DNA from 3 places in the Streptomyces sp. NPDC031670 genome. Region 3 is predicted to be linked to each of the others. Evidence: riboswitches for the same ligand, from Rfam matches in the RefSeq annotation. Region 3 holds a riboswitch; each other region holds the start of a gene.
What was found. Region 3 has a riboswitch for cobalamin ahead of ACZ5ID_RS29395 (ribonucleoside-diphosphate reductase subunit alpha). Riboswitches for the same ligand answer to the same signal wherever they lie in the genome.
Positions count from the first base shown of each region.

Region 1: it holds a riboswitch for cobalamin, as region 3 does, so the genes downstream of both, ACZ5ID_RS13540 (cobalamin biosynthesis protein) here and ACZ5ID_RS29395 (ribonucleoside-diphosphate reductase subunit alpha) in region 3, are expected to answer to the same signal.
Region 2: it holds a riboswitch for cobalamin, as region 3 does, so the genes downstream of both, nicT (Nickel transporter NicT) here and ACZ5ID_RS29395 (ribonucleoside-diphosphate reductase subunit alpha) in region 3, are expected to answer to the same signal.

Region 1 is NZ_JBVILC010000006.1:29,302-36,737, reverse strand. It holds gene ACZ5ID_RS13545 (cobyric acid synthase) at 1-1,076, opposite strand, end outside; gene ACZ5ID_RS13540 (cobalamin biosynthesis protein) at 1,073-2,002, opposite strand; cobalamin riboswitch at 2,059-2,255, opposite strand; gene ACZ5ID_RS13535 (hypothetical protein) at 2,362-2,586, opposite strand; gene ACZ5ID_RS13530 (inorganic phosphate transporter) at 2,615-3,874, opposite strand; gene ACZ5ID_RS13525 (class II aldolase/adducin family protein) at 4,107-4,766, shown strand; gene ACZ5ID_RS13520 (alpha/beta hydrolase) at 4,842-5,966, shown strand; gene ACZ5ID_RS13515 (hypothetical protein) at 6,328-7,436, shown strand, end outside.
Region 2 is NZ_JBVILC010000009.1:1,804-9,239, forward strand. It holds gene ACZ5ID_RS18320 (aldehyde dehydrogenase family protein) at 1-642, shown strand, start outside; gene ACZ5ID_RS18325 (helix-turn-helix transcriptional regulator) at 793-1,785, opposite strand; gene ACZ5ID_RS18330 (NAD(P)H-binding protein) at 1,930-2,769, shown strand; gene nicT (Nickel transporter NicT) at 2,762-3,976, opposite strand; cobalamin riboswitch at 3,975-4,180, opposite strand; gene ACZ5ID_RS18340 (penicillin acylase family protein) at 4,269-6,746, opposite strand; gene ACZ5ID_RS18345 (alpha/beta hydrolase) at 6,947-7,436, opposite strand, start outside.
Region 3 is NZ_JBVILC010000020.1:60,507-67,942, forward strand. It holds gene ACZ5ID_RS29375 (extracellular solute-binding protein) at 1-192, opposite strand, end outside; gene ACZ5ID_RS29380 (GntR family transcriptional regulator) at 476-1,240, shown strand; gene ACZ5ID_RS29385 (DUF3311 domain-containing protein) at 1,371-1,625, shown strand; gene mctP (monocarboxylate uptake permease MctP) at 1,622-3,253, shown strand; cobalamin riboswitch at 3,475-3,614, shown strand; gene ACZ5ID_RS29395 (ribonucleoside-diphosphate reductase subunit alpha) at 3,745-6,123, shown strand; gene ACZ5ID_RS29400 (ribonucleotide-diphosphate reductase subunit beta) at 6,123-7,136, shown strand; gene def (peptide deformylase) at 7,204-7,436, opposite strand, start outside.

The DNA.
Region 1 (7,436 bases), on a different contig from region 3:
GCCCGTGACTCGACCTCGTCCTCGATGTGTTCGCCGAGCAGCTGGTAGCCGCCGCAGATCCCCAGCACCGGGCGCCCCTCGGCCGCCCTGCGCGCCAGCTCCCGCGCCAGCCCCCGTTCCCTCAGCCACTCCAACGCCCGGACCGTGCCCCGGGTTCCCGGCACCACGACCAGATCGGCGTCGGCCAGCTCCTCGGGCCGGTCCACGAACCGTACGATCACGCCCGGTTCGGCGGCGAGCGCGTCCACGTCCGTGAAGTTGGACATCAGCGGCACCGCGCACACCGCGACCCGCAGCACGTCCTCGCCGACCGGCGGTGCCACCACGGACTCGCGCACGGCGCCGCGCAGCGACACCCGCAGGCCGTCCTCCTCGTCGATGCCGAGCCCGTGCGCGAACGGCAGGATCCCGTACGTATGCCGCCCGGTGAGCCCGCGCAGCATGTCGATGCCGGGCTGAAGGAGCGAGACGTCGCCGCGGAACTTGTTGACGATGTACCCGGCGACCAGCGCCTGGTCCTCGGGGCTCAGCAGCGCCGTCGTACCGAAGAACGAGGCGAACACCCCGCCCCGGTCGATGTCGCCGACCACCACCACCGGCAGCCTCGCGGCGCGCGCGATGCCCATGTTGACGATGTCGGTGCGCCGCAGATTGATCTCGGCCGGGCTGCCCGCCCCCTCGCAGATCACGGCGTCATATGTGCCCCGCAGCCGCTCCAGGCAGTCCACGACCGTGCCCAGAAGCGCCTCCTGGCGTCCGCCGTGGTAGCCGCGGGCGCTCAGCTCGCCCACCGGTCTGCCCATCAGCACGACCTGGCTCGAACGGTCGCTCCCCGGCTTGAGCAGCACGGGGTTCATCAGCGCGGACGGCTCCACGCGCGCCGCCTGCGCCTGCATCGCCTGCGCGCGCCCGATCTCCGCGCCCTCGCGCGTCACGAAGGAGTTGAGGGACATGTTCTGTCCCTTGAAGGGCGCGACCTTCACACCCCGGCGCACCAGCCACCGGCAGATCCCGGCGGTGACGACGCTCTTGCCCGCGTCCGACGTGGTGCCCGCGACCAGCAGTCCACCGCTCATGTCCGTACCTTCCTCACCGCGATCGCCACACCCAGCGCCAGCCAGCCCACCCGGCGCGACAGCCGCACCGCCCGCTCGATGTCCGCCACTTCCACCGCGCGGCCGTCCCCGTTCAGCACCGGCCGGTGCTCGACACGGCCGCCGTACGAGAGGGTGCCGCCGAGCCGTACGCCGAGCGCCCCCGCGAACGACGCCTCCACGGGACCGGCGTTGGGGCTCGGGTGCTTGGCCGCGTCCCGCCGCCACGCGCGCGTGGCGGCGCGCGGCGCGCCGCCCGCCGCGACCGCGAGCGCGGCGGTCAGCCGGGCGCCCGGCCAGCCCGCCACGTCGTCCAGGCGCGCCGAGGCCCACCCGTACCGCAGATGGCGCGGCGAGCGGTGGCCGACCATCGCGTCCAGGGTGTTGACCGCGCGGAACGCCACCAGACCCGGCACGCCCGCGAGCGCCCCCCACACCAGCGCGCCCACCACGGCGTCCGAGGTGTTCTCGGCGACGGACTCGACGACCGCGCGCGCGATGCCGGGCGCGTCCAGGGACTGAGGGTCGCGCCCGCACAGGTGCGGCAGCCGCGCGCGGGCCGCCTCGACGTCGCCCGACTGGAGGGCCGCGCCGATCGCCCGGGCCTCCCGGCCCAGCGAAGTGCCGCCCACCACGGCCCAGGTGGCGGCGGCGGTCAGCGCGATGGATGCGGCGGGCCGGCGGCGTACGGCACGGGTGGCGAGCAGCGCGGCGCCCGCGGCGCCTCCGGCGCACACAGCGGTGTGCAGCGCGCCCCAGCCACGGTGGTCGCGCCACAGCGCGCGCTCGACGGCCGCCGCGGCACGGCCGAACGCGGCGACCGGATGTCCGCGGCGGGGGTCGCCGAGGAGGAGGTCGCCGAGGAGACCGGCGGTGGCGCCGTACGCGAAGGTGCGATCGGCACGCATGGGATCAGCCCGCCGCAACGCCGCGGGGAGCTCCGGTACGTGCGGGAGGTGCCGGCAACAGGCAGGCGCGCATGGCGGTATGTCCTCACTCAGGGTGTCCGCGCCCTGGTATGACGTCGACCGGCGGTGAGAGTTCCTGGCTCACGGGGATCATTCCCCGATGACAGTGGCGGGACCGCGCCGGATTCGCACCGGCTTCCTCTTCTGCCGCCGTAAATGGCTCGGGCAGTCCACCATGCCCGGGAACGCCCGTCAACTCGCTGCTGACCTGCGACGGGAGAGTGTGCGCAGGCACACAGGAAACCGCCCCCCGGCAGGGCCGGAGGGCGGTCGTTGAGGGTGCGGCGCTGCTCGCCGGCCTACTTGGCGACGATCAGGTTGATGCCGTACGCGACGGCCGCCGCGCAGAGCGCGAAGCAGAGGTAGGCGGTGGTGCGGGCCACGGTGACGGTGCCCTTGCCGGTCGCGGCCGACTGCTGCTTGCTGAGGCCGACGATCCCGACGGTGAACAGGCCCACCAGGCCGACGGTGACGATGAGGCTGACACCGAAGACGGTGCCGAGAGCTGCCCAGTCGATGTGCATGACGATTCCTTCGGGGAGCGCTGCCGGGTCAGACGACGGCCGGGCGGGCCGGGTCGGCGGGGGCGGGCGCCGGGATGGTGGCCGTCAGGTCGACGGCCACGGCGGCGGCGGTGGGCGGCGGGGTGACCGCGGCCATCGCGGTCGTGACGACACCGGCGGGCTCGGCCGGGGTGGCGGCCGGGACGTTGGTGACGTCGTTGTGGTCGACCGGCCGGCGGCGCGACAGCTTCCAGATGAAGCCGGAGCCCGCGAGCAGCAGGACCGCCACGAGGACGATGCCCCAGGTGCCCTGGCCGGTGAGGAACTCGGCGCCGGCGCCGACCAGGCCCGCGGCGGGCAGGGTCAGGCCCCAGGCGATGAACATCCGGGTCGCGGTGGACCAGCGGACCACTCCGCCCTTGCGGCCGAGACCGGCGCCCATGACGGAGCCGGAGCAGACCTGGGTGGTGGAGAGCGAGAAGCCGAGGTGCGAGGAGGCCAGGATGACGGTCGCGGCACCGGACTGGGCGGCGAAGCCCTGCGGCGGCGCCAGCTCGGTCAGCCCCTTGCCCATGGTGCGGATGATGCGCCAGCCGCCGAGGTAGGTACCCATGGCGATGGCCATGCCGGCCGAGACGATGACCCACAGCGGGGGGTTGGCGCCCGGGTGCAGCACGCCGCCGGTGACCAGGGCGAGGGTGATGATGCCCATGGTCTTCTGCGCGTCGTTGGTGCCGTGGGCGAGCGAGACGAGACCGGCGGAGGCGATCTGTCCGGCCCGGTAGCCCTTGGCGGTGGCCTTCTCGGCCGCCGGGTCGGCGTGCCGGTTGATCCGGTACGTCAGCCGGGTGGCGAGCGTCGCGGCGACGCCCGCGACGATCGGGGCGGCGACGGCGGGGAGCAGCACCTTGGTGACGATGGTGGAGCCGTTCACCGAGGACCAGCCGGCCGACATCACGGCCGCGCCGATCAGACCGCCGAACAGGGCGTGGGAGGAGCTGGACGGCAGACCGAGCAGCCAGGTCACCAGATTCCACAGGATGGCGCCGACGAGCGCCGCGAAGATGACCTCTGTTCTGAGGCCCTTCTCGTTGATGATCCCGCCGGAGATCGTCTTGGCGACCTCCACCGACAGGAACGCGCCGACCAGGTTGAGCGCGGCCGACATGGCGACCGCCGCTTTGGGCTTCAGGGCGCCGGTCGAGATGGTCGTGGCCATCGCGTTGGCGGTGTCGTGGAAACCGTTCGTGAAATCGAACACTAGAGCTGTCACGACCACAATGGCGAGCAGCAGCGTGATGTGTTCCATTTACCCAGGCAATCGTTCGACGTCAGTGGCTGGACGAACGTAAGCAACCTGAATGAACGGAAGGTGAACTGAGCCGGACCACACGGTGTATCCCGGCGCTTCTTGGCCGGGTTTTGGGGCGACCAGGGCCGGACAGACCGCGCATATCCGTCATAGAACCCATTGAAGAGATTCCGCTCACCTCTCCGCTCACCCCTCCGCCCCCGGCGCGGAGCCTGCGAGGATCACTCCCATGGGAGAGCCGAACGACAGCGCGGCGACCGCCCCGGCCTGGGCCGAGCTGATCGCTACCGCGCGCCGCACCGCCGACGAGGGACTGGTCGTGGGGACCTCGGGCAACGTCTCCGTACGCGTCGGGGACCTGGTGCTCGTCACCCCCAGCGGAGTGCCGTACGAACGCCTCGGCCCCGATGACACCGTCACCGTCGACCTCACCGGGCGCCAGCTCACCGGCACCCTGCGGCCCACCAGCGAACTCCCCATGCACCTGGCGGTCTACCGGCACACCGACGCCCGGGCGGTCGTCCACACCCACGCCGTCCACGCCACGGCCGTCTCCACCCTGGTCACCGAGCTCCCGCCGGTCCACTACATGACCGCCGCGCTCGGCGGCCCGGTCCGGGTCGCGCCCTACGCGCTGTACGGGACCGAGGAGCTGGCCGCGAACATGCTCCGCGCCCTCGACGGCCGCACCGGCTGCCTCCTCCAGAACCACGGAACGGTCACCTACGGAGCCACCCTCTCCCAGGCGTACGACCGCACCGCCCAGCTGGAATGGATGTGCCGGCTCTGGCTCGCCGCCTCCTCGGTGCCCGGCCGCACCCCCTCCCTGCTCTCCGCCGCCGACCTCGGCCGGGCCGCCGAGCAGTTCCGGGGATACGGGCAGCACTGAAGCCCCGTACGCCACACGTGTCCCGGTGGGCCCCGTCCACTGGCCGTGAGGCCGCATACTGCCGACACTGGAACGGTGCGCCCGGCTACAGCGACGGCAGCGGCCGTCACCACACTCATCGGCGTCGGCGCGGCAGCGGTGGCCGCCGGACGGTACGCGAGCGACGCGGCCCTGAAGGTGCCACCCGGCCGCCCGCTGCCCAGCGACCCCGAGCTCACCGTGCACGCCACGGCGCCCGGACGGATCGCCCTGACCCGCTGCCTGGCCTCGCTGCGGCCCGGCCTGTACGGCATCGAGGGCCCCGGCATCCACGCCGTGGTCGGTGAGGTCGTCGACGTGCCGCACGCCGCGGACACCGTGGTGCGCCGCCTGGAGCGGGTCACCCGGGGCAGCCCGCAGCCCGGGGACCGGGTCCGGCTCACCCCGCAGGTCCACCACGGCACCCCCGCCGAGGCGCTGGGCCTGCCCCACGAGGACGTCGAGATCCCCGCGGAGCTCGGGGCGCTGCCCGCCTGGCTGGTGACGGGCGCCCGCGGCACCTGGGTGATCACCGTGCACGGCCTGGGCACCACCCGCGAGCACCCGCTCAACGTCATGGGGTTCCTGCACCGCCACCGGCTGCCGGTGCTCGACCTCGCCTACCGGGGCGACGCGGGCGCCCCGCGGTCCCCGGACGGCCTCGGCCACCTCGGCGACTCGGAGTGGCGCGACCTCGACGCCGCGATCCGCTACGCCGTGCGCTCCGGCGCCCGCGACGTCATCCTGCACGGCTGGTCCACCGGCGCCACCATGGCACTGCTCGCCGCCGCGAACTCCGGGATGCGCGACCGCGTCCGGGGCGTCGTCCTGGACTCGCCGGTCCTCGACTGGGAGAGCACCGTACGCGCCCTCGCCGTCGCCCACGGCGCCCCGAGCGCGCTGCTGCCGCTCGCCGTCCGGGCCGCGCAGGGCCGCACCGGCCCGCACGGCCGCCATCTGCGCGAGGCGGCCGACCCGGCCGCCCTGTCCGTGCCGACCCTGGTCTTCCACGGCCCCGGCGACACCCTGGCCTCCTGGCCCCTCACCCGTGAACTCGCCGCCCGCCGACCCGATCTGGTCACCCTTCACACGGTGACCGACGCCCCGCACGCCTCGATGTGGAACGCCGACCCCGACCGCTACGAGGAGGCCCTGCGGCGGTTCCTGACCCCGCTCATGTGACACGCGGTACCGGCGCGCGCCGCCGACAGGGGCCGCTGACGCCCGCTGACAGGCGCCGCCGGAGTGCCCCAGGGGCGCACGAGGCCCGCGGCGCGCCCCGGGGCGGCTGTTCCGCTTCGGCTTTCGGCCCGTCACCCGCGGTGCCCCCCTCCCCGGTGCCGGGCCCCGCGTGCCCCCGTCCCCGGCCCGTGCGGAAGACAGGCACCGGCCATTCCGTTTGGGCTTTCCGCCCGTCAACGGGAAGACTGCATCCGTGACGTCCCGGAAGCCTGAAGAGAAGTTGCCGCGAGACTCCAGACTGCGGCTTGTCCGCGCACCGCACGCGAAGGACGCCCGGCCCCTCGCCAGCGCCCGCCGCGCCGTGAGCGACCGCCGCTCCCGGGCGTCCCGGCCGCCCGAGGGCACCCCGGCCCCCGCCGAACTCGCCCGCCAGGCCAGAGCGGTGCTCGCCGACGCCGTACGCGTCGCCCGCTGGGCCGACGCCGAGCGCGCCCGGGGCAGCGCGCCGCGCCCCGCCCCGACGGGCACCCTCTCCGGCGCCGCCGCCGAACAGGCCGCCGCCACCCTGGGCCTGACCCCTGCCCAGGTGCGGGCCGGCTGGGACCGCGCCCGGCTCGCCGGCCTCGTCGAGCTGCACGGCGGCACCGCCCGCCCCGGCTGGCGGCTGCGCGCCTGGGACCGCGACGACGCGGCGGTGCTGCGCGGCTGGGTCGCCCTCTTCGACGCCTGGTCGATCGTCCACCCCGCCCCGGCCGCCATCGCGCCCGCCGCCGTGGCCGAGGTCGTCGAAGCCGTCCCCCAGGTGCTCTCCCTCCTCCAGCTCTCGGCCGGCCCCGTCCTCGTACCGGCCCTGCTCGACCTGCTCGGCCAGCGCGTCGCCGAACTGCGCGACGAACGCTGCGAAGTGCCCGACGGCACCGGCGCGGACGCCCCCGGCGGGGACCGTCCGGCCTCCCTCGCCTTCCTCTCCCTCCTCCTCGACTGGGTCCTCGCCGGGCTCGCCGCGGTCGGCGCGCTCACCCTCGGCGAGGGCTCGGCCACCCTCACCCCGCTCGGCAACTGGGCGGTGTGGGTCAAGCTGGAGCAGATCTGCGTCGCCGCGCAGAGCCCGGCCGGCAACATCGAGCAGTCCGCCGAGGACATGCTGCGCGGCTGCGCCCGGCTCACCCCCGGCCCGGCCCGCGCCGAGTACCGCGCCTGGCTCGCCGCGCGGCCCGTGGGCAGCGCGGTGACCGAACTGCTCGACGCCGCCCGGGGCGAGGACGCCCTGGTGCGCGGGCTCGCCTTCGAGGCGCTCCGGGTCGTCGGCGCGCCCGCCGAGCCCGAGGTGCGCGCCGCCGCCGACGAGATCTTCCTGCGCCCCTACGCCCTGCTGTGGCTGGCCGAGCACGAGGGGACCGACCCCGAGGACGTCACCGCCGTCCTCACCCGCGAGGAGTCCACCTGGCTGTGGGTCGACACGGCGGCTGC
Region 2 (7,436 bases), on a different contig from region 3:
GACCGGGACGCCGACATCGCGACCGTCGCGGCGCGGCTGGCCGCGGGCAAGTTCCTCAACGCGGGCCAGACCTGTGTCGCGCCCGACTACGTCCTCACCGATCCCGAGACCGCCCGCGCCCTCGAACCGGCGCTGGTCCGGGCGATCGAGGCGCTGTATGGGGCCGACCCGCAGGCCTCCGCCGAGTACGGCCGTATCGTCAACGAGCGCCACTTCGACCGTCTGAGCGCGCTGCTCGACTCGGGCCGTGTCGTCACCGGCGGCCGGGGCGACCGCGCCACCAAGTACCTCGCGCCGACCGTCCTCGGCGATGTCGACCCCGCCTCGCCGGTGATGCGCGAGGAGATATTCGGGCCGATCCTGCCCATCGTGCCGGTGCCGGGCCTGGACGAGGCCATCGACTTCATCAACGACCGCGACAAGCCGCTGGCGCTGTACGCCTTCACCGAGTCCGACACCACCCGGGAGCGGCTGGCCGCCGAGACCTCCTCGGGCGGTCTCGGCCTCGGGCTGCCGCTGGCCCATCTCACCGTCTCCGACCTGCCGTTCGGTGGCGTCGGCGAAAGCGGAATGGGCAACTACCACGGCCGCTACTCCATCGAGACGTTCAGCCACCGCAAGGCGGTGCTGGCCGCCGGGTGACCGACGGTCGGTGAGGGGCCGGGACGGAACTCCGTTCCGGCCCCTTCGCTATCCAGCCGTTCACACCGTCTGGCCGTCCGGCCGCCTGGCCGCCCGGCCGTTTTCACCGTCGGGCCATCCGGCGGTTTGGACCTCTGGCCATCCGGCCGTTTACGCCGAGCCGTAGAGCGCCGCTAGTTCGGCCGCGAGTTCCGCCAGGCGCTCCCGGGCCTCGGGAGGTTCCAGGATCTCCACGCGCGCCCCGAGCCCGGCGAGCTGTGCGGCCACCACCTCCGGGGACGGCCCTTCGATCTCCATCTCCAGCCAACCGTCGGCCCGTTGCCCGCCCAGACGCAGCCGGCCGCCGAACAGCCCGGTCAGGACGCGCTCCGCCGTGGGCTCGGCCCTCCCCCGGACGGTCGCCCCGCGCATCCGCTCCTCCATCGGCGCGGCCAGCGTCCGCCACGCCGTGGCCAGGTCGAATCCGTCCGGCCGGACAACGGGATCCCCGGTCGACTCGACGGAGGTGACCCGGTCGAGCCGGAAGATCCGCAGCCCGGCTCGGCCGGGTCCGGCGCTCTCCTCCCCCGCGTCCGGCTGCTCCTTCTCCGTACCGGCCACGAGGTAGGGGACTCCCGCCTTGGTGACGATGCCGAGTGGGTGGACCGTGCGGGTGCCGGCCGGCCCGCCGGGGCGGACGTATCCGAGCCGGACCCGCAGGCCGTCCACCACCGCCTCCTGCAACGCGTCCAGCAGGGGCGTGCCCGCCGTGACCGGCCGGCGCGACCAGTCCGTACCGTCCGTGGTGGCCGCCTTCGACGCCGCCTCGGCGTCCGGCCGGAGCGGCGCGGGCAGCGCCCGGATCAACTTTCGCAGCGCCGTGCGCAGTTCGGGCGAGACGGCCGACGGGCCCGCGACCAGGAACATGGCACGGATCTCGGCGGCGGTCAGCCCGGAGAGGTCGGTGCGCGCGCCGCCGACGAGGGACCAGCCGCCGCCCCGGCCGTGCTGCGAGTACACAGGGATGCCGGCGCTCGCCAGCGCCTCCAGATCGCGGCGCGCGGTGCGTTCGGACACCTCCAGCTCCACCGCGACCTCGCGCGCTGTCACCCGCCCCCGGGTCTGCAGGAACAACAAGGTCGCCACCAGTCGATCGGCTCTCATGCCGGTCATTCTCTTTCGGAAACTGGCCAGGAGATGGCCAGTTTGGCTCCGAGGATGAGTACAGATCGAGCGCGAACGGATCAGCAGAAAGATCGAGCGTCGCGCCGTCTTTGCCAGCACCTCACAACCAGCCAGGGAGAAACCATGATTGTGGTGACCGGAGCCACCGGGAACGTCGGTCGGCATCTCGTACGGAACCTCGCCTCGGCGGGCGAGCGCGTGACCGCCCTCTCCCGCCGTACGCCCACGGATCACGTGCCCGGCAGCGTGGAGTTCCGGCAAGCCGATCCGGCCCGGCCCGAGAGCCTGAAGCGCCCGCTCGACGGGGCCGAGGCCCTGTACCTCCTCGTCCCCGGGGGCGGCGACGGCCTCGACCCGTACGCCATTCTCGGCACGGCGCGGGCCGCCGGAGTCCGGCGGGTGGTCCTGCAGTCCTCACAGGCCACCGCGACCCGCCCGGATTCCTTGGCGCACGCCCGGCTGCGCGCCTTCGAGGACGCCGTACGGGAGTCGGGCCTCCAGTGGACGGTCCTACGGCCCAGCGGCTTCGCCTCCAACACCTATATGTGGGCCCCTTCGATCCGCTCCGACCGGACGGTCACCGCTCCCTTCGGCGATGTCGGCCTGCCCGTCGTCGATCCGGCCGACATCGCCGCCGTCGCCGCGGTGGCCCTGCGCGACGGGATCCACGCGGGCCGGACGTACGAGCTGACCGGACCGGCCCCTGTCTCGCCGCGCGAGCAGGCGCGGGCGATCGGGGACGCGTTGGGAGCGCCGGTGCGGTTCGTCGAGCAGAGCCGGACCGAGGCGCGGGCGCTGCTGCTGCGCTTCATGCCGGAGCCGGTCGTCGAGGGCACGCTTCGCATCCTCGGCGAGCCCACACCCGAGGAGCGACGGGTGAGCCCGGACGTGGAACGGCTCCTGGGCCGGGCTCCGCACACGTTCGCGGACTGGGCGGCGGCGAACGCCACGGCCTTCAGCTGACAACGTCCGGCGCGGACGCGGTCTCGTCGCGGGGTGCGGGTGCGGGCTCGTCGCGGGGTGCGCCCGGCCGGGCCCTGCCCGGCAGTGCGGCTGTCGCGGCGGCGCGCACCGCCCACCGCTGCTCGACCCTGGCGAACCTCCAGTACGCCAGCGCCGCCGCCCACACCACGACAAACAGACCGACGATGATGAAGCCCACGTTGTCCAGGTCGAGGCCCGCGACCCACCCGGTGACGGCGTCCCGCAGGTCCAGCTTCTCGTGCAACACACCCACCAGCTCGATCGTGCCGATCAGGAAGGCCACCGCGATGGACAGTCCCGTGATGGTGAGGTTGTAGAACACCTTGCGCACCGGGTTGGAGAACGCCCACTGGTACGCGAAGTTCATGAAGGTGCCGTCGATGGTGTCGAACAGGCTCATCCCCGCCGCGAACAGCAGCGGCAGGCACAGCACCGCGTACCAGGGCAGCCCGGCGGCGGCGCCCGAGCCGGCCATCACCATCAGGGTGACCTCGGTGGCGGTGTCGAAGCCGAGCCCGAAGAGGAAGCCCAGCGGGTACATCTGGCCCGGCCGGGTGATCGACTTGGTGAAGCGGCCCAGCAGACGGTTCATGAACCCCCTGGAGTCCAGGTGCTGTTCGAGTTCGGCTTCGTCGTACGTCCCGGCGCGCATGGCCCGGAACACCCGCAGGATGCCGACGAGGGCCAGCAGGTTGAGTGCGGCGATGAGGTAGAGGAACGATCCGGAGACGGTCGTTCCGACCACACCGAGGGTCTGGTGGGTCGGCGAGTCGTCGTTCATCAGGGTGCCCGCGAGCTGCGCACCCCCGGCGACCAGCGCCGCCATCACGACGACGACGCTGGAGTGCCCGAGCGCGAACCAGAAGCCGACCGACACCGGCCGTTTGCCGTCGGCCATCAGCTTGCGGGTGGTGTTGTCGATCGCGGCGATGTGGTCGGCGTCGAAGGCGTGCCGCATACCGAGGGTGTAGGCGGTGACGCCGAGTCCGAGGCCGAACGTCTTCGAGCCGACCTCGTAGTGCTCGGGCACGACCAGCAGGAACAGGATGCCGAACGCGACGACATGCAGGGCGGCGATCACCGCCAGCAGCCATGCGGTACGTACGGTGTCCTCGCGCCGCCAGTGGAATGTGGCGGCAGGGGTGGGCAGGGTCATTCGTTCACGCTCCAGCACCTCGTGGATCATTACGCGAGATGCCGTGGCCGGTCTCCTGGCTTCCGGGTGTCGCACCGTCCCCGCCTTCCCAGCGGCCTACGGCCACCAGTGGCACAACGGGACGGGCTACCCGAAGCCGTTCATGGCCTGAACGACATGGGGCCCGATCACAGTGGCGAGGGCCGCTCCGGTCTTGCACCGGTCTTCCCGAACACCACGGCCCGCCAACCGTAGGTGCGACCCGCCTCACCTGCAAGTCTGGCCGCGAGCAGGGGTATTGCAGATCACATTCCGGGAGCCTGCCGGTGGGCCCCGCCATGAGTCAGCCGCGCAGGACGGTGATCCGCAGACGCGGGTCGGAGGCTATCTCCGCCTCGGTGAACCGTTCCGTGACCCACTGTTTGCGCGAGAAGAGCTCGGTCTGGTCGGTGTAGTGGGGCGACTTCGGGTTGGCGGACTGCCCGTAGGTGAGGATCGTCCGCGTGCGGGGGCCCTGGGGTGTCAGCTCCGTGGCCATGACGAAGCTGGAGCCGGAGGCGTGGTCCTGCGGGGAGGCGGGGCGGGTGGCGCCGCCGCTGCCGGACGTGGGTGTCGCGTTGACGACGTTGAAGCATCCCTCGGCGCCGGAGCAGCCGGGCAGCGGTATCCCCGCCCAGCGCTGCACCCTGCCGATCGGCGCGTCCAGCGGCACCTTGTCGGCGGCCAGCTCGCGCACGGCGTCGGCCAGCGCCCGCCGCACCTGGGGCTCTTCGCCGTTGAGGCCGCGCGGAGTGGTGAGCGGCCGGGCCGGGTCGTACGGAACGCGCCACCACGGGTGCGGACCGTTCACTCGGGTACGGAACGCGTGCCACACCACGGATCCACGGCTGTCGGCGTCGTCGCGGGTGTCCCAGGCCGCCAGCACGTCACAGGCGGCGCGCACATCCACCTCGGTGCCGTCGGTCGCGGTCAGGACGGGGTGCGCGCGGCACATCGCGACCGCGTCGTCCCGCCCCAGCTCCGCCGTGTAGTTGCGGTCTCCCAGCATGCTCGCCCGGAGGGTGGACAGGGTGAACCCCGGTGCGCCGAGGCCGTCGGTGCCGTCGCGCCGGTCCGCGATCATCCGGAGTCCGAGCTGGGCACGCGGTCCGAGGGGCGCGCCGACGCGGTACATCTTCGGATAGCCGGTGAGCGGCGCCGAGGGGTTGGTCAGGGCCGAGTCGTTGTTGGAGTTGGCCACGTAGTCGGTCCGGGTCAGCCGGGGCTGGTGGCCGGGGCCGAAGACGCCCGGGACGACCGCGTCGGGGTCGCTGCCCCAGTCGCAGGCCGAGCTGGAACCGTCGAGCACGCCCGGGAGGTCGTTGTCCTCGCCCGGCAGGGCGCATCGCTTCAGCTGGTCGTCGGTGACATGCGGCACGGCGGAGGAGTCGTTGAAGTACGTGGTGCCGGTGGAGTCCGTGGCGATCGTGTACGTCCAGGGGATGCCCTGGTACGTCTGGTGCGCCTGCCTGAGCTGGGCCACGGACTGTGACCTGCCGATCGCCAGCCACTCGTTCGTCGAGCGGAGGTTGTCGGCGTTGGCGTCCCTGAGGGCGTACGCCTCGGTGCGTGTCCAGCCGTCGGCGAGGACCGGCCCGTACCGGGAGGTGTAGAGGGTGGTGGTGACGGTGGAGAGCTTGCCGTCGGTGCCCCGGACGGTCACCGGGACGACCCGGCGGTCCATGGGCACCGCCTTTCCGTCGAGGAGGTAGCTCGTCGGGTCGCCCGGCGCGAGGGTGAGGCGGTAGAGCGAGGCGTGGTCGGCGTAGCTCGTGGTGTGTGTCCAGGCGAGGGTGCGGGTGTGCCCGATCTCGATGAGCGGGGTGCCGTAGATGCTCCCGCCCGCGACGTCGATGACGCCCGGGATCGTCAACTGCACCTGGTAGAAGCGGTCGGCGCCGATCCATGACAGGTGCGGATTGGCCAGCAGCATGCCGTCGTGGCCGCGGGTCACCTCACGGCCGAGCGCCCAGCCGTTGCTGCCCAGCTCGTCACGGGACGGCCGGGTGCTCCTCGACGGGGTGGCCGCCGGGAGCGTGGGCGTCTTCGAGGCGGTCACCCGGGCGTCGTGTGCCGCCGACCCCTCGCGTGCGGGTTTGGCGGCCTTGTCGGCGGCCGGCGGGGTCGCGGTGGCGATGGTCTGCTGGAATCCGGACGCTCCCGCGGCCCCGTTGACCTCGTGGACGAGGGTCCAGATGTCCATGGCGTTGATCGGGCCGACCCAGGGCTTGCCCTTGCACGTCGGGTCCGGCAGCCGGGCGACACCGGTCTCGCGCAGGTACCGGTTGTACCCGTCGGCGTATCCCTCGACCATCCGGCGCAGCTCGGGCGTCGGACCCAGCGGCGCCGGGCGGTCGAGCAGCCGCCGGACCGTACCCGCCTGCCGCAGCCCCTGGTGGTAGGTGTCGCTCGCCAGGTTGGGCGTACCGTCGGCGGTCGTCCCGGTGGGGCCGAGATACCGGGAGCGCTCCCCGCGCATGGTCATGACCTGGTCGGCCAGTTGGCACAGGTTGTCCTGCGCGAACGCGTACCCGTATCCATACCCCAGCCCGCCGAAGTCCTTGGCCAGGACGTGCGGGATTCCGTACGCGGTGCGGCGGATCTGGGCGGTGCGGCCGTGGTCGCCCACCCGACTGCCGTCCGGTTCCGCCGCGGAGGACGGGGGCGCGGGTAACAGCGCGGTGGCACCCGAGGCCAGGCAGAGAGCGGCCACCGCAGACCTCAGTCTGCGCTTGCCCGGTGTCCTGTGACGTGTCGTCGGCTCGTGTCGATCACTCAGCATGTCCGCAAGCGTGCCGCGTCGGCGGGTGGAGCCACATCAACCCGACGAGCGAACCTCACGCCCGGTGGGTGGACCCATGGATGTACACCCTGGGGTGGATCGGAAGGCGCCGGGCGTGGTGGCTCCTCACCCCGGGCCCGCTCACCGCCCCGAGGGCAGGCACCCCGGTCCGGGCGTCCCCCGGGTTTGCCGGTCCCGGATCAGGACGCCGGCGTGGGTCCCTCGATCTGTTCGCTGATCCACTGCATGCTGCTCGCGTCCATCCCCTTCACATACGTCAGGGCGTTGTGCCGGCCGCCCTGGATGACTTCGAGGTGGGTGTGGATCGGGCCCTTGTTGCCGTAGGTGGCGATGTACTTGTTCACCTTGGGGATGACGGACGACTCCTTGGTGCCGTACTGGAAGGCGAGGTACACGTCCGGTCCCTTGGCCGCGATGAGCCGCTTGGAGAGCACCTCGGGGTTGTTCTCCGCCTTCTCCTCGGGGTGGCCGTTCCACAGCGGGGAGTCCGGGACGATGTCGGGGCCGGAGGCGATGACGGCCTTGAACTTGTCGGGGTGCTTCAGGACGGCCTTGAGTCCGGCGAAGCCGCCGGAGGAGGAGCCCATGAAGGCCCAGCCGTCGCGCGACTTGATCGTGCGGAAGTTCTGCCGCATGAGGTCGGGCACGTCCTCGGTGAGCCAGGTGCCC
Region 3 (7,436 bases):
GGCGACGATCGCGTCGTCGGCCGCCTTGACCAGGTCTGGCCAGTTCTTCTGCGCGTCGACCGTCAGCCAGACCGTCAGCGACTTGGCGTCGCCGCCCTTGGCGCCGTCGTCCTTCTTGTCGTCGGAGCCACACGCCGCGATGCCGACCAACATGCCCGCGACGCCGATCGCCGCGATGAGCTTGCGCTTCACGCCACCCTCCTCAGGGATGCTGCAACCCCCCGCCCACCGCGAAGACATATGACGTGTACTGCTGTGGGGCTGGGACCTGGTCTTTAATGGTTTAGACCAGTACCCGGGAGCTTGGCCTAGACCTTTAGGGGTGTCAAGGGTGTATAAGAAGGGCTGTCGCGTCCGTTATCGGACCGACACCTGAGGGAGGGCGACGACCCGTGACCGGTCCGTGCCACCATGTGAGCCGCGACAGACGGAGGAGCCGGTGACGGCAGCAGCGCAGCACTCGGGAAGGCGGGCCATGGCCACCGACGGGAGCGGTACGGAGACAGAGGCGGGCGTCGGCGCCCGGACCGCTCGCGTGCCCAAGTACTACCGCCTCAAGCGGCATCTGCTCGACATGACGGAGACCCTGCCGCCGGGGACCCCGGTGCCGCCCGAGCGCACCCTGGCCGCCGAGTTCGACACCTCCCGCACCACCGTGCGCCAGGCCCTCCAGGAGCTGGTCGTGGAGGGGCGTCTGGAGCGCATCCAGGGCAAGGGCACGTTCGTCGCCAAGCCCAAGGTCTCCCAGGCCCTGCAACTGACCTCGTACACCGAGGACATGCGCGCCCAGGGCCTGGAGCCCACCTCGCAGCTCCTGGACCTCGGCTATGTGACGGCCGACGACACGCTCGCCGGGCTGCTCGACATCGCCGCGGGCGGCAGGGTGCTGCGCATCGAGCGGCTGCGTCTGGCGAGCGGTGAGCCGATGGCGATCGAGACCACGCACCTGTCCGCCAAGCGCTTCCCCGCGCTGCGCCGCTCGCTCGTCAAGTACACCTCCCTCTACACCGCCCTCAACGAGGTGTACGGGGTGCGGCTCGCCGAGGCCGAGGAGACCATCGAGACGTCGCTGGCCACCCCGCGCGAGGCCGGACTGCTCGGCACGGACGTGGGCCTGCCCATGCTGATGCTCTCCCGGCACTCCCTGGACGGCGACGGCGAGCCGGTGGAGTGGGTGCGCTCGGTCTACCGCGGCGACCGCTACAAGTTCGTCGCACGGCTCAAGCGGCCGACGGACTGAGGCAGCCGGCCGGCTGAGCCGGCCGCCGGTTCACGTCCGGTATCCGGTACAGGGGTTCCGTGGCGGGATTCCGTCCCCTAGATTTCGTGCGCATTACAACAGGTGAGCACAGTGAGGGGACGGAGCCACCATGCCGGAAACAACGCAAACGCCGAGAGCGGTGATCACGCCGGTGCGCGTGGTCATCGCGCTCTGCCTGATCGCGCCCTTCGTGGCGATGCTGTGGGTCGGTTCGTACGCGAAGGCCGACCCGGCCCTCGCCGGGATCCCGTTCTTCTACTGGTACCAGATGCTGTGGGTGGTCATATCCACCGCGCTCACGATGCTCGCGTACAAGCTGTGGCAGCGTGACCAGCAGGGCCGCAAGGCGGGTGAGGGCAAGTGACGCTCGCAGCCAAGGACGGGGTGAACGGCGTCGCGCTCGGCGTCTTCATCTTCTTCTTCCTCGCCGTCACGGTCGTCGGCTTCATGGCCGCCCGCTGGCGCCGCGCCGAGAACGAGCACAGCCTCGACGAATGGGGGCTGGGCGGGCGCTCCTTCGGCACCTGGGTCACCTGGTTCCTGCTCGGCGGTGACCTCTACACGGCGTACACCTTCGTCGCGGTCCCGGCGGCGGTGTACGCGGCGGGCGCGGCCGGGTTCTTCGCGGTGCCGTACACGATCCTCGTCTATCCGCTCATCTTCACCTTCCTGCCGCGGCTCTGGTCGGTCTCGCACAAGCACGGCTATGTGACGACCTCGGACTTCGTACGCGGCCGGTTCGGCTCCAAGAGCCTCTCGCTCGCGGTCGCGGTCACCGGCATCCTCGCCACGATGCCCTACATCGCGCTCCAGCTCGTCGGCATCCAGGCGGTGCTGGACGTGATGGGCATCGGCGGCTCCGGCAACTGGTTCGTCAAGGACCTGCCGCTGCTGATCGCGTTCGCGGTGCTCGCCGCGTACACCTACTCCTCGGGTCTGCGCGCCCCCGCCCTGATCGCGTTCGTGAAGGACACGCTGATCTACATCGTCATCCTGGTGGCGATCATCTACATCCCGATCAAGCTCGGCGGCTTCGACGACATCTTCGCGGCGGCCCGGCACAAGTTCGAGACGCCCAACGCGGCCGGCAAGCCCACCGGCGCGCTGGTGCCCGGCGAGGCGGGCCAGTGGACCTACGCCACGCTCGCCCTCGGCTCCGCGCTGGCGCTGTTCATGTACCCGCACTCGATCACGGCGACCCTCTCCTCCCGCAGCCGCAACGTCATCCGCCGCAACACCACGATCCTGCCCCTGTACTCGCTGATGCTGGGGCTGCTCGCGCTGCTCGGCTTCATGGCGATCGCCGCCGGGGTCAAGGTCAAGAACGGCCAGCTGGCCATCCCGCAGCTCTTCGAGGACATGTTCCCGGACTGGTTCGCGGGCGTGGCCTTCGCGGCGATCGGCATCGGCGCGCTCGTCCCGGCGGCCATCATGTCGATCGCGGCGGCGAACCTGTTCACCCGCAACATCTACCGGGACTTCATCAAGCCGGACGCCACGCCCAAGCAGGAGGCACAGGTCTCCAAGATCGTCTCGCTTCTGGTGAAGGTGGGCGCGCTGGTCTTCGTCCTGACCATGGACAAGACGGTCGCGATCAACTTCCAGCTGCTCGGCGGCATCTGGATCCTGCAGACCTTCCCGGCCCTGGTGGGCGGTCTGTTCACGCGCTGGTTCCACCGCTGGGCGCTGCTCGCGGGCTGGGCGGTCGGCATGGCGTACGGCACGCTCGCCGCGTACGGGGTCGCCTCCCCCACCCAGAAGCACTTCGGCGGCAGCTCCAGGGAGATCCCCGGCATCGGTGAGATCGGCTACATCGGCCTGACGGCCTTCGTCCTGAACGTGGCGGTCACGGTGGTCCTCACGTTCGTCCTGCGGGCCGTGAAGGCCCCTGACGGGGCCGACGAGACGTCCCCGCAGGACTACACCGCGGACGCGGGCGACCCGGGCGTGGAGGTCGAACTGCCCCCGGCGACGGCGGGCTCGGCGCACTGAGCCGGACAACATGAGACGGGCCGCCGGGGAAACCCGGCGGCCCGTTTTCGTGGCTCGGGGGAATGCCCACGACCGCCTCGCGGTTCCGGCCTAGGGCATCCGCAACCCCCTCAGGGGCGCGGGGAACCGCGCGACAAGCCCCCGCCGGCCCGCAGTGAAGCAACTACCCAGCACACACACTCCGGTACGGATGCGACACAACATGTGGGGGCGCCACGACCGCCCGGCACAAGATGTATGCTCATGCTCGCTGTCGCCGCAGGGGAATCCGGTGCAAATCCGGAACTGTCCCGCAACGGTGTACTGGTACGCATTCGCGTACTTGTTCAGTCCGAGGACCTGCCGAACAGCCCGCCCTGACCGTCCGGTCCGGGTGCCGAGACGTCCGGGCCTCGCGGAATGGGCAGTGGACGCGGCGTACCCCCGAGGGGGTGTGTCCGTGTGCCCGCGCACTTCCCCGAGGCCCCGTGCCGAGCGAGGAGTGCCCCCACGTGACCATCGCCCCTGCGGATCCCGCTTCAGCGATCACCGAGGAGTCGGTCGACGCCCCCGGGACCGCGCTGCTGCGGACCCTGACCGACCTCACCGCCGATCTGGTGGACACCGACCCCGGCCGGGTCGCCGCCGCCGCGCTGCGCGGACGCAACGCGCGCTCGGACGAGGCGGAGTTGCGTGGGCTCGCCACCGAGGCCGCCGCGGGTCTGATCTCCGAGGACCCGGCGTACTCCCGTCTCGCCGCCCGGCTGCTGACGCTCACGATCGCCGAGGAGGCCGCGGGCCAGGGCTCCATCTCGTTCTCCGAGTCGGTCGAGGTCGGCCACCGCGAGGGGCTGATCGCGGACCGCACCGCCGACTTCGTGCGGCTGCACGCGGCCCGGCTCGACGCGCTGGTCGAGGCCTCCCTCGCGGACGGCGCCGACGACCGCTTCGGCTACTTCGGCCTGCGCACGCTCTACTCCCGCTACCTCCTGCGCCACCCGATCACCCGCCAGGTCATCGAGACCCCGCAGTACTTCATGCTCCGGGTCGCGGCGGGCCTGGCCGAGGACGACTCGGTGCGCGCGCTGGACGAGGTCGCCTCGCTGTACGGGCTGATGAGCCGGCTCGACTACCTGCCGTCCTCCCCCACGCTCTTCAACTCCGGCACCCGCCACCCGCAGATGTCCAGCTGCTACCTGCTGGACTCCCCGCTGGACGAGCTGGACTCGATCTACGACCGCTACCACCAGGTGGCGCGCCTGTCCAAGCACGCCGGCGGCATCGGCCTGTCGTACTCCCGCATCCGCTCGCGCGGCTCGCTCATCCGGGGCACCAACGGCCACTCCAACGGCATCGTCCCGTTCCTGAAGACGCTGGACGCCTCGGTGGCGGCCGTCAACCAGGGCGGCCGGCGCAAGGGCGCCGCGGCGGTCTACCTGGAGACCTGGCACTCCGACATCGAGGAGTTCCTGGAGCTGCGCGACAACACCGGTGAGGACGCCCGGCGCACCCACAACCTGAACCTGGCGCACTGGATCCCGGACGAGTTCATGCGCCGGGTGGACGCGGACGGCACCTGGTCGCTGTTCTCCCCCGCCGACGTGCCCGAGCTGGTCGACCTGTGGGGCGAGGAGTTCGACGCCGCCTACCGCAGGGCCGAGGCCGCGGGTCTGGCCCAGAAGACGATCCCGGCGCGGGACCTGTACGGCCGGATGATGCGCACCCTGGCGCAGACCGGCAACGGCTGGATGACCTTCAAGGACGCCTCCAACCGCACCGCCAACCAGACGGCGGAGCCCGGCCACACGGTCCACTCCTCCAACCTGTGCACCGAGATCCTGGAGGTCACCGACGACGGCGAGACGGCCGTCTGCAACCTCGGCTCGGTCAACCTCGGCGCCTTCGTACTGGCCTCCGGCGAGATCGACTGGGAGCGTCTGGACTCGGCCGTCCGCACCGCCGTGACGTTCCTGGACCGGGTCGTCGACATCAACTTCTACCCGACCGAGCAGGCCGGCCGCTCCAACGCCAAGTGGCGCCCGGTGGGCCTGGGCGCGATGGGCCTCCAGGACGTCTTCTTCAAGCTGCGCCTGCCCTTCGACTCCCCCGAGGCGAAGGCCCTGTCGACGAAGCTCGCCGAGCGCATCATGCTCACCGCCTACGAGGCGTCCTGCGACCTCGCCGAGCGCTCGGGTCCGCTGCCGGCCTGGGACAAGACCCGTACGGCCCGCGGTGTGCTGCACCCCGACCACTACGACGTCGAGCTGAACTGGCCGGAGCGCTGGGCGGCGCTGCGCGAGCGGATCGCCTCGGTGGGCATGCGCAACTCGCTGCTGCTCGCGATCGCCCCGACCGCGACCATCGCCTCCATCGCCGGCGTCTACGAGTGCATCGAGCCGCAGGTCTCCAACCTCTTCAAGCGCGAGACGCTCTCGGGTGAGTTCCTCCAGGTCAACGGCTACCTGGTGGAGGACCTGAAGCGGCTCGGCGTGTGGGACGCGCAGTCCCGCGAGGCGCTGCGCGAGGCGAGCGGCTCGGTCCAGGACTTCAGCTGGATCCCCGCCGACGTGCGCGCGCTCTACCGCACGGCCTGGGAGATCCCGCAGCGCGGCCTCATCGACATGGCCGCGGCCCGTACCCCGTTCCTGGACCAGTCGCAGTCGCTGAACCTGTTCCTGGAGACGCCCACCATCGGCAAGCTGTCGTCGATGTACGCGTACGCCTGGAAGCAGGGGCTGAAGACGACGTACTACCTGCGCTCGCGCCCGGCCACGCGCATCGCCCGCGCCGCGCAGGCCAGCGCCCCCATCCCCGTCCAGCAGGCCGCCCCCGACGCCGACGCGGTCGCCTGCTCCCTTGAGAACCCCGAGTCCTGCGAGGCCTGCCAGTAATGAGCTCCACCGACAAGAACCTGCTCGACCCGGGCTTCGAACTGACCCTGCGTCCGATGCGCTACCCGGACTTCTACGAGCGCTACCGGGACGCGATCAAGAACACCTGGACGGTGGAGGAGGTCGACCTCCACTCCGACGTCGCCGACCTCGCCAAGCTCTCGCCGGGCGAGCAGCACATGATCGGCCGGCTGGTGGCGTTCTTCGCCACGGGCGACTCGATCGTGGCGAACAACCTGGTCCTGACGCTGTACAAGCACATCAACTCCCCCGAGGCGCGGCTGTACCTGAGCCGCCAGCTCTTCGAGGAGGCCGTGCACGTCCAGTTCTATCTGACGCTGCTCGACACCTACCTGCCCGACCCGGACGACCGCGCGGCGGCGTTCGACGCGGTGGAGAACATCCCCTCCATCCGTGAGAAGGCGCAGTTCTGCTTCAAGTGGATCAACGAGGTCGAGAAGCTCGACCGGCTGGAGACCAAGGCCGACCGCCGCCGCTTCCTGCTGAACCTGATCTGCTTCGCCGCCTGCATCGAGGGCCTGTTCTTCTACGGCGCCTTCGCGTACGTGTACTGGTTCCGCTCGCGCGGTCTGCTGCACGGCCTCGCCACCGGCACCAACTGGGTGTTCCGCGACGAGACGATGCACATGAACTTCGCCTTCGAGGTCGTGGACACCGTCCGCAAGGAGGAGCCGGAGCTCTTCGACGACGCGCTCCAGCAGCAGGTCACCGACATGATCAAGGAGGCCGTCGAGGCGGAGCTCCAGTTCGGCCGCGACCTGTGCGGCGAGGGTCTGCCGGGCATGAACACGGCGTCGATGCGCGAGTACCTCCAGTGCGTCGCCGACCAGCGCCTGACCCGCCTCGGCTTCGCGCCGGTGTACGGCTCCTCGAACCCCTTCTCCTTCATGGAGCTCCAGGGCGTCCAGGAGCTCACGAACTTCTTCGAGCGCCGCCCGTCCGCCTACCAGGTGGCGGTCGAGGGCTCGGTGGGCTTCGACGAGGAGTTCTAGCCTCTCCGTACGGCGAAGGGCCCCGCACCGTCCGTGGTGCGGGGCCCTTCGCCGTACGTACGGACGGCTACGCGTTCGGGACGACCTCGTAGCGGGGCGTGTTCTCCGCCATCTGCCGCAGCGCGTCCTTGCGGTCGCGCTTGGAGAGGCGGTCGATGTACAGGTAGCCGTACAGGTGGTCCGTCTCGTGCTGGAGGCAGCGGGCGAAGTAGCCGGTGCCGCGGACCCGGATCGGGTTGCCCTGGGCGTCCTGGCCGCGGACCACCGCGTAGTCGGGGCGGGCCAGCTCCGCGTAGGCGG